One region of the Paenibacillus sp. FSL R7-0026 genome, then DNA from elsewhere that is predicted to be linked to it. Evidence: predicted binding sites of a transcription regulator. Region 1 holds the regulator's gene; each other region holds the start of a gene.
The links. Region 1 encodes Rex, which represses fermentation and respiration genes when NADH is low (regulators of the CRP and FNR family bind a similar motif). Its sites were predicted from a motif close to TTGTGAAATATTTCACAA; they were not measured.
Positions count from the first base shown of each region.

Region 2: a site for Rex is predicted at 2,250-2,267, ahead of MKY44_RS27220 (cytochrome ubiquinol oxidase subunit I). Genes of this name have one in related genera too.
Region 3: a site for Rex is predicted at 1,853-1,870, ahead of pflB (formate C-acetyltransferase). Genes of this name have one in related genera too.
Region 4: a site for Rex is predicted at 1,278-1,295, ahead of adhE (bifunctional acetaldehyde-CoA/alcohol dehydrogenase). Genes of this name have one in related genera too.

Region 1 covers NZ_JBBORG010000001.1:3,965,936-3,969,400, forward strand. The annotation lists gene MKY44_RS17405 (DUF5590 domain-containing protein) at 1-353, opposite strand, end outside; gene MKY44_RS17410 (amidohydrolase) at 391-1,698, opposite strand; gene MKY44_RS17415 (redox-sensing transcriptional repressor Rex) at 1,685-2,338, opposite strand; gene dinG (ATP-dependent DNA helicase DinG) at 2,557-3,465, opposite strand, start outside.
Region 2 covers NZ_JBBORG010000001.1:6,212,255-6,215,719, reverse strand. The annotation lists gene MKY44_RS27230 (glycosyltransferase) at 1-716, opposite strand, end outside; gene MKY44_RS27225 (tetratricopeptide repeat protein) at 713-2,005, opposite strand; gene MKY44_RS27220 (cytochrome ubiquinol oxidase subunit I) at 2,389-3,465, shown strand, end outside.
Region 3 covers NZ_JBBORG010000001.1:4,150,187-4,153,651, forward strand. The annotation lists gene pflB (formate C-acetyltransferase) at 1-1,770, opposite strand, end outside; gene adhE (bifunctional acetaldehyde-CoA/alcohol dehydrogenase) at 2,862-3,465, opposite strand, start outside.
Region 4 covers NZ_JBBORG010000001.1:4,154,464-4,157,928, forward strand. The annotation lists gene adhE (bifunctional acetaldehyde-CoA/alcohol dehydrogenase) at 1-1,197, opposite strand, end outside; gene MKY44_RS18350 (Crp/Fnr family transcriptional regulator) at 1,628-2,344, shown strand; gene MKY44_RS18355 (hypothetical protein) at 2,432-3,145, opposite strand; gene MKY44_RS18360 (hypothetical protein) at 3,342-3,465, opposite strand, start outside.

The sequences.
Region 1 (3,465 bases):
CGTATCTGCGCTTCGGACATACCATTTTGCAGTAGCTCACTGTGTACAGCGTTTGCACCCTTAGCCGGTTGATTGTTTGCGTCGAACTTAACCCAGACCATAACATCCTGGTTATCCTTGTTTTTGCCGATCAGGGTCCAGTAGATGTTGTCAGAGCCTTCTTTGTCTCCCCAGATGTACTTGCGCAATTCATCATAGGATGTAATGCCCAGTTGCTCCTGTGCTGCTTGTATAGCGAGCGCTTCTTCCTTGCGCTGGTCCTGAGTGACATAGACGTAATAACGCTGAAGTCCAAACAGAATCAGAACCAGTGCAAGCAGCGAAATCCATATCCACTTCTTTTTTTTCTTCAAAAGCCGAACTTCCTTTCCCTATGATGCTGTCCTGCAATTAACGAGCAAGCAGACCATCAAATGCCAATTGAGACTCACGCAAAATGCGTTCTTCATCCAGCGTCAGACATTCGCCATGTTTCACCACTTGTTTTCCATCCACCCATACGTGCTCAACATCTTTGGCAGAAGCCGAGTAGATTGTATGTGAGATCAGGTCTGTATGTGGATAGAAATGTGCCTGTTCAATGTCCAAGGCGATAAAGTCAGCCTTCATGCCGACCTGGAGTGCTCCGGTATTGTTCAAGAAGATGGATTTGGCACCGTATGACGTTCCGAGTAGTAACGCTTCGCCTGCTGGCACTGCCGTCGGGTCACCGGATACACCTTTGTGGATCAATGCAGCCAGTCTCATTTCCTCGAACATATCCAGGTTGTTGTTGCTTGCCGGTCCGTCTGTTCCGAGTGACACAGTAACTCCTGCTTTCAGCAACGCAGGTACCCGCGCAACACCGGAAGCGAGTTTCAGGTTACTTCCCGGGTTATGGGACACAGCCACATCATGTCGGGCCAGAATCTCAATCTCTTCGTCATTCAGATGCACCGCATGTGCAACCAGGGATGGACGGGAGAAAAAGCCCAGTTTCTCCAGATGTGCCACAGGACGCAGTCCATAATCAGCCACGTTCTGCTCGACTTCACGAAGCGTTTCCGACATATGTGTATGAAGGGGAAGGTTTAGGTCGTTCGCGACCTGCACAAGCTTCTCTATGTAGTCAGGAGGGCATGTATATGGTGCATGTGGCGAGATTACGGTTGTAATGCGACCATCTGCCTGTCCATTCCACTCACGCGCAAACGCAGCCGACTCCTCCAGCTTCCGCAATTGTTCTTCTTCCGAGCACAGCCCGATTACACCACGTGCCAGTGCTGCTCTAACGCCGGATTGCTCCACAACTTTGGCAACTTGATCCATATGATCGTACATGTCCAGGAACGCTGTAGTTCCGCCTTTCAACATTTCAAGCACTGATAGCGAAGTTCCCCAATATACGTCTTCTGAAGTCATTTTCGCTTCCATCGGCCACATTTTTTCCTGCAACCATACTTGCAATGCAAGATCGTCTCCGTGCCCTCTGAGCAACGACATCGCTGCATGACCATGCGTATTGATCAGACCCGGCAGGAAGAACAGTCCTTTTCCATCCACTTTGGTACAATTTTTGTCTTCATCCGGCAATGTCTCACCAATATGCACAATCTTGTCATTCTCAACAACCATGTATCCTTGGACCACGTTCCATGTTGTGCCGCCTTCATTAACGGCAAATTTGCCGTTGTGAATTACCCATCTATTTGTTGTCATCTTCCTCGTCGTCCTTTCCAGTCTCCAAGTAATAGGCCAAACTTAGCAGATCCGTTGTAAAGTCAGCATGGTGAATGCGGATATGCGGCGGTGTTTTTAGAATTGTTGGTGCAAAATTAAGGATCGCTTCAATTCCCGATTCAATAAGCTGATCGGCTACATTTTGGGCTTCCGTATCCGGAACCGTGATAATACCGATGCGGATGTTATCCGTTTTAACCGCTTCCGTCAATTCATTCATTGGTTTTACCGTCAAACTGTTGATTTGACTACCAATCTTCGGTCCATATGCATCAAATACAGCAACAATCTTCATGTTGTCTTTCAGATATGCGTTGTAGTTGGACAAGGCCTGTCCGAGGTTACCCGCGCCTACCAGAGCTACATTAATTTGCTGATCAATTTTGAGAATGTGACGAATTTTCTCGATCAAATAGGATACATCATACCCGATCCCTTTACGACCAAAATCACCGAAGTAAGCCAGGTCTTTACGAATTTGGGCCGGATTCAGATCCAGCCTCTGTCCAAGCTCTTGAGAAGAAACAGTAGCCACCTCACGCTGATGCAACTCGCTCAAATAACGCAAGTAAACAGGCAGACGTCGTACCACCGCTTCCGAAATTTTATCCGATTTCATTCTTGCTCCCCCTTACCAAGGCCACGATAAAATAATAGATGAAAAGATGAGCATTCTGTATAAACTCAAAGATAAACGTGACATTTTATACAGAATGCTCCTTGTAATTTAGGTTATAAGTTCTTACGTGCAACTGCTTTAATCGGATACGGAAATATCTAATAAAGTTTAACGCCAAACGATAGTGTCATGCAATGATATAACGAACAAAACAACCATTATTTTTGTTCATTAGCAGGTTTTTCCAACCACTCGGTAATTCGTGGAACCATCTGCTCCGTGAGCATATGCTCCATTTTGGGACCTGGTAATGAATATAAAAAGAATTTACCATAGTACGCTTCAATCACCCGTGTATCATAAACAATGACAATTCCTCTATCCTTCGCTGTACGCACCAATCGGCCAAATCCCTGCTTGAAACGAATGACCGCTTGTGGCACGGACAGTTTCATGAACGGATTTTTCTTCTGTTCCTGAAGCAACTCACTCTTGGCTTCCACCAACGGATGATTCGGTGGCTGGAAAGGCAGTCGCACAATAGCGAGACAGGTTAGCGCCTCTCCCGGGATATCTACACCCTCCCAGAAGCTACTTGTACCCAGAAGTACCGTAGCTTTGGCATCTTGGAACCTGCGAGTCAATTTGGAACGACTTCCACTGTCAACGCCTTGCCCAAGCAATGAGATGTCGTTGCCAGACAGAGCTTCTTTCAGCGGATCATAGACCTGTCGCAACATCTTGTATGAAGTAAACAGAACCATCATGCGTCCACGCGTAGCAATTGCCGTCTCTGCGAGTGATTGCACCAGCATATTGACAAAGTGCGCATCACCCACACTTCCCTTCACACTTGGGAAATCACGCGGAATCACCAGAAGTGCCTGATCGCGATAATTGAAAGGTGATGGCAACATCGACGTTAATAGCCGATTGTTCTCGGCGGCTTCCTGTAAGCCGAGCTGTTCAATCATGAACTGGAATGACTTATCCACGGAGAGCGTAGCGGATGTAAGAACAACACTTTTCTTTTTGTCAAAAAACAAATCCTTAAGTTGTGCACTCACATCTACAGGTACGGCATACAGCTGGAGAGATTTGCTGCGGAACTGGCCGCTGGCTTCCAT
Region 2 (3,465 bases), 2.2 Mb from region 1:
TGCCGTTTGTGCAGAGACCAGAGATCATCTTCCCGGTAGTGGGTCCGGCCACCCCACATGTCGTAGAAACGGAATGCAAACCAGTCCGCATACTCCTGATTAATCAGAGTGCGTATGGCTTTCTTGGCCTCTGAGCTGTACAGCTCATCCGCATCAACCGAGAGTAACCAGTCGGGACATGTTCCCGCAGCCGCTTGCCATAAGGTGTTGCGAAGGCGCCATTCCTCGGCGAACAGCGGTTTCTCCAATACCTCCAGACGGACCACCTTTGGATAGGCTTTGCATAGATCCGGTGTTCCGTCTGTGCTGGCATCGTCCACAATCACGATCTCATCCACGAACTCACTCAGATCATGCAATACTTCTTCAAGGTATCGGCCACGTTCGTTGCGAACCTGAAGCATGGCGGTCAGCTTGTTGCCTTTGCTTTTGCGAACCCGGCGAATGGAGAAGGGCTCTTTGAATACACTTGTTTCCTCTTGTGTTATAGCTGCACTCTGTTCTGCCTGACCTTGTGAATCACCCCAGTGATGCACTTGGCTTCGGATGTCCTGTGTTGGTTGTGCATGATCCGGGGTGTAATCGCCATTTCCCAATGCGTCTGTATGTGTTCGATCGACTGTTTCGGTTGGTGTGTAAGTGGTTTCGGTTCGGATATCCCTGTGCACCATTGGCCCATTCAACTGTTGTCTACGCTTCTTTGGGTCCAGCATCATGGCACCTCCCCAAGCAATTGCTGTACAGCATGATCCAACAGCTCCAGCTCGACAATCCGGGCCAGCGCATCTTCATCCTCCAGTGCTGTCTCAAGGAAATGTCGGACTGCCCCGTGTCGTTCCCCTCGCAGTGCCAGCGCACTACCGGATAATTGCTGATATTCCCGGCGACTGGCATCATCCTGAATATCGACTGCATGCACCAGAGCCAGTGCTTCTTCCACACGTCCAGTCTCCTTGTAGATGCGGAATTTCCAATGTCTCGCCGTTTCTCCGCCAAGTTCGTCCAGGATACGCAGGGCGTTTCCGTAATCATCGTTCATACGCAGTAATTCCGCTCGTACAAGTTGATCTTCTCCCGCCTCAAGCCAGCGACAGAGCTGTTCATAATGATGCTGTTCTTGTTCATCGGCTGCACTAATTCCGTACACCCGCAGGGCGTCCTCCAACTGTCCGGTCCGGGCATGAATGGCAGACAGGAATCTATAGTGGGAGACTACACAATCACTACGACCATTCAAGACCGCATGGGAGAATGCCTCTTGAAGTGAATGGATAGCCCGAGGATCTTCAAGCAAGTACTCATAGGCTGCCAGCAAAAAGGATATCGTCTCATGTGCACCTGCTTTGGCACGTAGCTGACGGTAGAAGTCGGCACGTACACTGCATTGAAGCAGGGTGACGCTATCTGGAGTGCCTGACAGGATCTGCCGCAGCGCATGCAAGAAGAGCAGTTCGTAGTCCCGGAGAGGGACTTCGAGATCATCCTTTTGCATCGTACCCGCAGGTGCAGGGTCTTCTCCGCCCAGCCAGATAGCACGTACGCCTTGGAATAACAGCTTCATATAACGTGTTTCGGAGGATGTGCCTACCAGATCGGCGATGCCGACCAGTTTGGAAATACTGCTCTCCCATAGCGGAGATTCTGCTTCGTTTCCAGCAGGTTCGGGGAGCAGGGCAATACATAGCTCAGGCTCCAGCGAAGCTGTAGCCATTAGCCAGTAGGGATGGGCGACTACGGCTACGGTGCGAGGTTCCAGCAATAGCTGCTCGGCTTCAGGGAGGGAGATGACGGTAATGACCGGAGGTACATCTTCTGTTTGCGTCAGGCTGCTGACATAGTAGACCTCTCCCTCGATCGACAGCAGTGCAGCAATATCGGGATAGGGAAAGGATGACCAGCCTCCTTTGCGAGGGAAGAGAACATACCGGACCGGGGACTGTGTTGTACTGGCCTTATCCAGGCTGGCTTCGGTGTCTTCACCTGGTAGTGGTGCAGGTTTTTCCATGAATAGTTCACCTCACCTTGACTGTAATATGGAGCGTCATTCGCTCTGCTTGTGTTTCATGCTTTCACTTCATATGTAAAGCCCTCACGGTACTTCGCATGATATGCCTGAGACTAACATATGGGCATTCCGTCCCAAACATGAGTATCTTCCATGAATAGATGAAGTTGGCAAGCTGTGATAATAGGCTGAATTTTATCTTTTGTGTGACCAGGATCACTTTTTTTTGCTCTAGAGACGAAGATTGTGATAATTCTCACATGTATAAAATAGGTAATCTGGCACAATACGTTCATCAACGTATTTGGCGGATAGACAGCGAAGGTGCAGCTTCAATGCCAAATACGCATACTGCGAAGTGAACAGAAAGAAGGGGTAACGGTATGGATCCGATTATGTTATCGCGTATCCAATATGCACTTACAACGATTTTCCATTTCTTTTTTGTCCCGCTATCCATCGGTCTTGTACTGTTGGTTGCAATCATGGAGACGTTGTACGTTGTTAAGGGGAAGGAAATCTACAAAACGATGGCCAAGTTCTGGGGCAAACTGTTCCTGATTAACTTTGCCGTCGGGGTTGTCACAGGTATTCTGCAAGAGTTCCAGTTCGGCATGAACTGGTCCGAGTACTCCCGATTTGTCGGGGACGTGTTCGGTGCGCCACTGGCTATTGAAGCGCTACTGGCGTTTTTTATGGAGTCTACATTTATTGGATTGTGGATATTTGGATGGGATCGTTTGTCCAAAAAAGTGCATCTGGCCTGCATCTGGCTGGTGTTTGTCGGCACATTCCTGTCCGCGCTGTGGATTCTGGCAGCCAATTCATTTATGCAACATCCTGTTGGGTTTGAGATTAACAACGGCCGAGCCGAGATGAATGATTTCTTTGCACTCATCACAAATGGTCAGCTTCTCGTTGAGTTCCCACATACAATCTTTGGGGCATTGATGACAGGAGCCTTCGTCGTAACCGGGATCAGTGCCTACAAATTGATGAAAAAGCAGGATGTGGAGATCTTCCGCAAATCGTTTAATATTGCGATCATTATCGCTCTTGTTTCCTCATTCGGCGTCGCATTCTCGGGTCACTTCCAGGCGCAATATCTGGTGGAGACACAGCCGATGAAGATGGCAGCCAGTGAGGGCACATGGACAACGACAGAAGATCCGGCACCATGGACGGTGGTCGCTTTTATCGATCCGGATAAACAGGAGAGTACGGGTGAGATCAAAATCCCTGGATTGCTCAGTTACCTGTCCTACAGCAAGTTCTCCGGTAGTGTCAAAGGCATGAAGGAACTTCAAGCTGAGTATGAACAGACGTATGGGCCGGGGGACTACATCCCGCCGGTACGGACAACATTCTGGAGTTTCCGCATCATGATCGCAGCGGGTGGTTTGATGATTGCACTGGCGCTATACGGTACGTTTCTGGCCATTCGTAAGAAGCTGGAGGTC
Region 3 (3,465 bases), 180 kb from region 1:
TTTGTGTTTGCGAATCATGCCCATGAAGTTCTCGACCAGTTCAACAGCAATGCTGTCTACGCTGTCTTCATTGTTACCGTAACAAGGGAAGTCTCCTTCGATTTCGAAATCAACAGCGATGCCTTGTTCGTTACGAATTGGTTTTACTTTGGCATATTTGATTGCACTCAGTGAATCTGCTGTAACCGATAGACCGGCGATACCACAAGCCATCGTACGTACAATGTCACGGTCATGCAATGCCATTTCGATACGCTCATAGCTGTATTTATCGTGCATGTAGTGAATGACGTTGAGGGTGTTCATATACAGCTTCGCGAGCCACTCCATCATTGGTTTGAAGCGTTTCATAACCTCATTGTAATCCAACACTTCGCTAGTGATGGCAGGATACTCAGGTCCAACTTGTGCTCCGGATTTCTCGTCACGACCACCGTTGATCGCATACAGGAGAGCTTTTGCCAGGTTAGCACGAGCGCCGAAGAATTGCATTTGTTTCCCGATCTTCATAGCCGACACACAGCATGCAATACCGTAATCGTCACCGTAGATTGGACGCATCAGATCATCATTTTCATACTGTATTGAGCTGGTTTCGATGGATACTTTACTGCAATAATCTTTGAAAGCTTCTGGAAGTTTCGTGGACCAGAGAACAGTCAGGTTCGGTTCTGGTGCAGGACCCAAGTTGTGCAGTGTATGCAGGAAACGGAAGCTGTTTTTGGTTACGCGTGTTTCACCATTCACTGACATACCACCGATGGACTCAGTCACCCATGTTGGATCTCCACTGAACAGTTCGTTGTAATCCGGTGTACGCAGGAATTTGACAATCCGCAGTTTCATTACAAAATGGTCAACCAATTCCTGAGCCTGTTCTTCGGACAAAATCCCTTCTTGCAGGTCACGTTCAATGTAGATATCCAGGAAAGAAGATACACGTCCCAGTGACATCGCAGCACCGTTCTGCTCTTTGATCGCTGCGAGATAACCGAAGTACAACCATTGGAACGCTTCTTTTGCTGTTGTCGCTGGCAAGGAAATATCGAACCCGTGCATATCGCCCAATTGTTTCAACTCTTGCAATGCACGAATCTGTTCAGACAACTCTTCCCGCAAACGAATGACATCTTCATCAATGACATCAACTTCGAGTGCATTCAATTCACTTTTTTTGTTACGAATTAGGAAGTCTACCCCGTACAAAGCTACACGACGATAGTCACCGATGATCCGGCCACGGCCGTAAGCATCTGGCAGACCTGTAATAATTCCTGCTTTACGCGCTGCACGCATGTCGGATGTATAAGCATCGAATACACCCTGGTTATGTGTTTTGCGAATGTTTGTAAATATATCAATGACGCCCTGTGGCATTTCAAAGCCATATGCCTCACATGCGTCAATCATCATGCGAATTCCGCCTGTTGGTTGAATGGAACGTTTGAACGGAGCATCGGTCTGAACGCCGACAATCTGTTCCTTGGTTTGATCCAGATAACCGGGTTGGTGAGAAATAATAGTACCTGGTGTGTTCACGTCAACGTCAAGGACACCGCCGTTATCCCGTTCTTTTTTGGTCAGATCAGATACGATCTCCCACAATTCTTTGGTATTCTGGGTTGCACCTGCGAGAAATGCTTCGTCACCGTAATACGGAGACAAGTTGTGTGCCAGAAAATCATTCACATCTACGGATTTGGTCCATGTTCCTTTGGTAAAGTTTCTCCAGCCTGTTTGTTGTTTGACATCTTTTTCAATCACCGACATCGTAATCCCTCCACTAATTTGGATTTCTGGACACATAACATCTTGCTTCATTCGTAGCATTGTGTGCCCAGAGCCGCGATTAATGTGAATTGTTTCACATAAACCGGAACATGTTCTCTCTACTTGGGAACCGGAACCGCGGGATGAATGTTTTTCTTACATTTTCAGTATACGACTTGGGGCTTTCATCATCTGTGATTTTTGTCACAAAGCCAGTGAACTAACTCACTCCACCTGCGCTGTGTCCCATTGACCCCTGTAAATTCACACTTAGCCACTGCGCGGGCAGAACAACTTCCGATCGCTGTTATCCCCGGATTTTTTCAATTTTATATTTCAAAGGGGAAAATCCGGGGATAAAGGCGAACGCTCCGCTTCTTCAGTTTTTTCTGCCCACTCCGTTATTGTGTGAACATCTGGCTCAAACAGCCACATCACGGATTACGTGTAACCTCTCTAGAACCCTTTGCTCCTCTATGCTCGGAGCAAATCAAATCTTAGATTAAATCCTGAAAAACAGGTGCTTCGCTCTTCTGTTTTTCTGCCCACTCCGTTATTGTGTGAACATCTGGCTCAAACAGCCACATCACGGATTACGTGTAACCTCTCTAGAACCCTTTTGCTCCTCTATGCTCGGAGCAAATCAAATCTTAGATTAAATCCTGAAAAACAGATGCTCGCTCTTCTGTTTTTCTGCCCTCTCCGTTATTGTGTGAACATCTGGCTCAAACAGCCACGTCACGGATTACGTGTAACCTCTCTAGAACCCTTTACTCCTCTATGCTCGGAGCAAATCAAATCTTAGATTAAATCCTGAAAAACAGATGCTCGCTCTTCTGTTTTTCTGCCCTCTCCGTTATTGTGTGAACATCTGGCTCAAACAGCCACATCACGGATTACGTGTAACCTCTCTAGAACACTTTGCTCCTCTATGCTCGGAGCAAACCAAATCATAGAATAAACCCTGAAAAACAGATGCTCGCTCTTCTGTTTTTCTGCCCTCTCGTTATTGTGTGAAAGACGGCAATCGGGGCTCCCCTCTCGGGGAACCCTGATCTTCTTGCCGTAAGGCACGCTTCGTTCTTGATTCGTTATTCAAACTTTCCGTAGAAAGCGTTGCGGTATACATCAGCCAGTTCAGTTACGAGTGGCAACTTCGGATTGGCGGTTGTACATTGGTCTTCGAAGGCACGGTCTGCCAGATAACCTACATGTGCTTCAAAATCTTTGGCATCAAATCCGATTTCCTGGAACGATTCTTCAATGCCCAATGTTTTGTTCAGTTTGCGAATGGCATTGATGAGACTGGTTACGCCTTCTTCTGTCGTACGTGCAGGCAATCCCAGAATGCGGGCGATTTCGGCATACCGCTCATCCGCTACAAAGTGCGAATATTTCGGGAACGATGCAAATTTGGTCGGTTTTTTTGCGTTGTAACGAATAACGTGTGGCATCAGGATTGCATTGGTGCGTCCGTGTGCGGTGTGATACTGACCGCCCCATTTGTGCGCCAAGCTGTGGTTAATGCCCAGGAATGCGTTGGCAAATGCCATACCGGCAATTGTGGAAGCATTATGCATTTTCTCACGTGCCAGTTTATCGCCTTGCAGCGCAGATTGCTCCAGGTATTGGAACACCAGTTGGATTGCTTTGATCGCAAGTCCATCCGTGTAATCATTTGCCATGACAGACACA
Region 4 (3,465 bases), 190 kb from region 1:
TTGCAGACGATCTGCGAATTTGCCGATCACTTCTTCATTTGTGGAGTGAATAACCGAGGAGTGACCCATGCCGCCAAAAGCAACCACTTCTGCTGCACGCTCAATGCCCTCTGCTGCCGTTTTGACTTTGTAACAAGCCAGTACCGGGCTTAATTTCTCAGCAGACAATGGGAATTTGGTACCTACTCCTTCAATCTCGGCCACGAGAATTTTGGTGCCTGCTGGAACTTCAATACCGCACAATTTCGCAATGCTTACCGCAGATTGACCAACAATCGCCGGGTTCACCGCACATTTCTCGGCATTAATCGCACCTGCTGTCAATTTTGCTGCTTCATCTTTGTTAACAAAGTAACAGCCGTTTGCGATCATTTTTTTCTTCACTTGATCAAAGATCGGTTCTTCAATGATGACCGCTTGTTCAGAAGCACAGATCATGCCGTTATCGAAAGATTTGGACAGGATCAAATCCGTCACTGCCTGATTGATATCCGCGCTTTTCTCGATAAAGCAAGGTACGTTACCCGGTCCTACGCCCAGTGCAGGTTTACCACAGCTGTACGCTGCACGTACCATACCTGATCCGCCTGTTGCCAGAATGAGAGCCACATCATTGTGATTCATCAGTTCGTTTGTACGATCCATGGAAGGATCATCAATCCATTGAATGCAATCTGCTGGTGCACCATGTTTCACAGCCGCTTCCAGCAGGATTTTAGCAGCTTCCCGGCTACAATTCTGTGCAGATGGGTGGAAACCAAAGATGATTGGGTTACGGGTCTTGATGGAAATCAGTGCTTTAAACATCGTGGTTGATGTTGGATTGGTTACTGGTGTAATCCCCATGATGATGCCGACCGGCTCCGCAATTTTCTGGAAGCTCTCATATTCGTTATCTTCAATCACACCTACGGTTTTGTCATACTTAATGCTGTGGTACACATATTCTGTTGCAAATATATTTTTGGTGATTTTATCCTCATACACTCCGCGGCCTGTTTCTTCTACGGCCATCTTAGCGAGCATCATGTGTTTATCCAGACCCGCAAGTGCCATCGCTTGCACAATCCGGTCAATCTGCTTCTGGTCCATCTTCATGAATGCGGCGTGTGCTTTATTCGCTTTGTCGATTAACGTTTGAATATACTGACCTGCTGTCGGTTCTTTTGCTGGGGCGACTTCGTTCTTTACAGCCATCTCCCTCATCCTCCTAAAGGTTCGTATTAGTTTGTCTCTCTCGTTTACATTCACATCGTAACATGACAATAAACTTAATTATGTGATTTTTTTCACAAAGTATAACAAATTTAATTTAAGTTTTGTAGTGTCCTTCATACGACCATTTTCACTTCCTATTTAAAATATAGGGCTGTAAAATTCATCCTCTCCATTAAAAGTGAATTTTATCACAATGTTTGAAATTTCGTCATTTTTGCCCCCTTTCCTTCCCCCTCAAACGGTAAGATTAGGTATATACTGAACTTAAAAATTGAACCACCGCAATTTGTACCGTCCTTCTTCCCGGCCGAGATGACCCTGATCAGGACGGCAACGGTTTGCGGCGAACCTCGGAGGCTACTGCTTACTACAGAAGGTCGTCCGATGGACATAAAGGGGAGATAGACTTATGAGAGAACTAACAACTGTACTGGAAAAGCGCGGTAATACTAACTGTTTCTCGGAAGCAAATTTCAACCATCTGCTGGTTACCATGAAAGATAGAACCTATCCGGAAGGTACACATCTGTACTGGGAAGGCGACATCTCTGACAAACTTTATTATATGAAACGGGGCCGTGCCCAGATCACCAAATCCACGGATGAAGGCAAGGAACTGATCATGTACATGTATCAATCCGGTGATATGATTGGGCAGGCTGATCCCTTCTTTGGCTCTAAACACAGCTTCTCAGCGGAAGTATTAGAGGATAGTGAGATCGGTGTACTGGAGCATAAAGATCTGGAAATGTTAATCTGCCAGCATTGTGACTTCGCGATCGATTTTATGAAATGGATGGGCATCCACCACCGGTTGACACAGACCAAATTCCGGGATCTCATGTTATATGGCAAACCGGGTGCACTCTGCTCCACCCTCATTCGGTTGTCGAATTCGTATGGTGAGCCTCATGGAGAGCATGTCATTATTCACAAAAAAATTACTCACACGGATCTGTCCAATATGATTGGAGCCACTCGTGAAAGTGTAAACCGCATGTTAAGCGATCTGCGTAAGAAAGACGGGATTGAATATGACAATGGCATGATTGTCATCAAAGATCTGAAGATGCTGCAAGGAATCTGTCACTGTGAGCTTTGCCCGAACGAGATCTGTCGTATTTAATATTTGACTATGCTGATCGGATCTTGCTTATATATTTAATGAAAAAAGCCCAGTTCTCTAAAAAAGAGATTGGGCTTCTTGGTATACTTAGGATGCATTGGTCAATTCAAGCTTTACCGCATCACGTGGATTCAATTTCATGTCCAGACCATTTTCCATTAATTCTTTGTCATTCACCATAATGACCCACCGCTCATTCATACGAGGCGTGACATTCTCGACCGAAACGACAAATTTGTTGTTCTCCGACATTCTTACAATGCCGCTGGACTTCAACACATCACGAACTGTGCACTCTTGAACGTAGACGCCGGCATATTGACGATTAAGGGTTGGCATAATGTTTCCACCGCTAACCTTGAGTAACGTTGTCTGATACGCAACGCCATCCCCCCCACTGTCAGCGGCTTTCACGTAAATGATCACTTCATCTTTGGCATGAAGCTCCATGTCCCAATCTTCCTGTTCAATATCCTTGCCATTTAATTTGACAGCCCAGCTCAGCGAAGAATCCAGAGAAACTTCACCCACGGATTGAATCCGTTTGCCATCCGCCGTAAAATCAACCAGTCCGCTATTGAGTAATGCTTTTTTGAGTGTCAAACCCTCACTAAAATCTCGCTTAATGGACTTTGTTGCATCAGGCAAAAACGTACTGCCATCTACAGCCACTGTGATCGTATTCGCTGTTTCTGTCTCTTTGACAATTGGCTGCTCAGAAGGCTGCGTCTCACTACAACCAGCCAAGATCGCCAGTAGGAGCAAACATACACCTATGTAACCGGGGATTTTCTTCATCATGTAGGTAACACCACCCTGCGTAAAATCATTCACCCTGTTGTCCATAACCTCTATTATGGCACAACTTTCGGCAAAAAAAAGTGTCAAAGCCGTTACTTTTATAGGGTACCGCCTCCAAATAAGGCTTGTACAAGAAAGAGAGCCTGCACACAGGCTCTCCAATCTATATCATTTTATGTTCTCATTGGTTACGTTATCATTGGACACTAGCCTGCATGTATGTCCGTCCTCCATCGCCATCTTTCAGATATGGATTAAGCCCGAAGAACTGCTCCTCAGATACGTACACCCCTGTCAGCAATCGCCCTTCAAGCAATCCA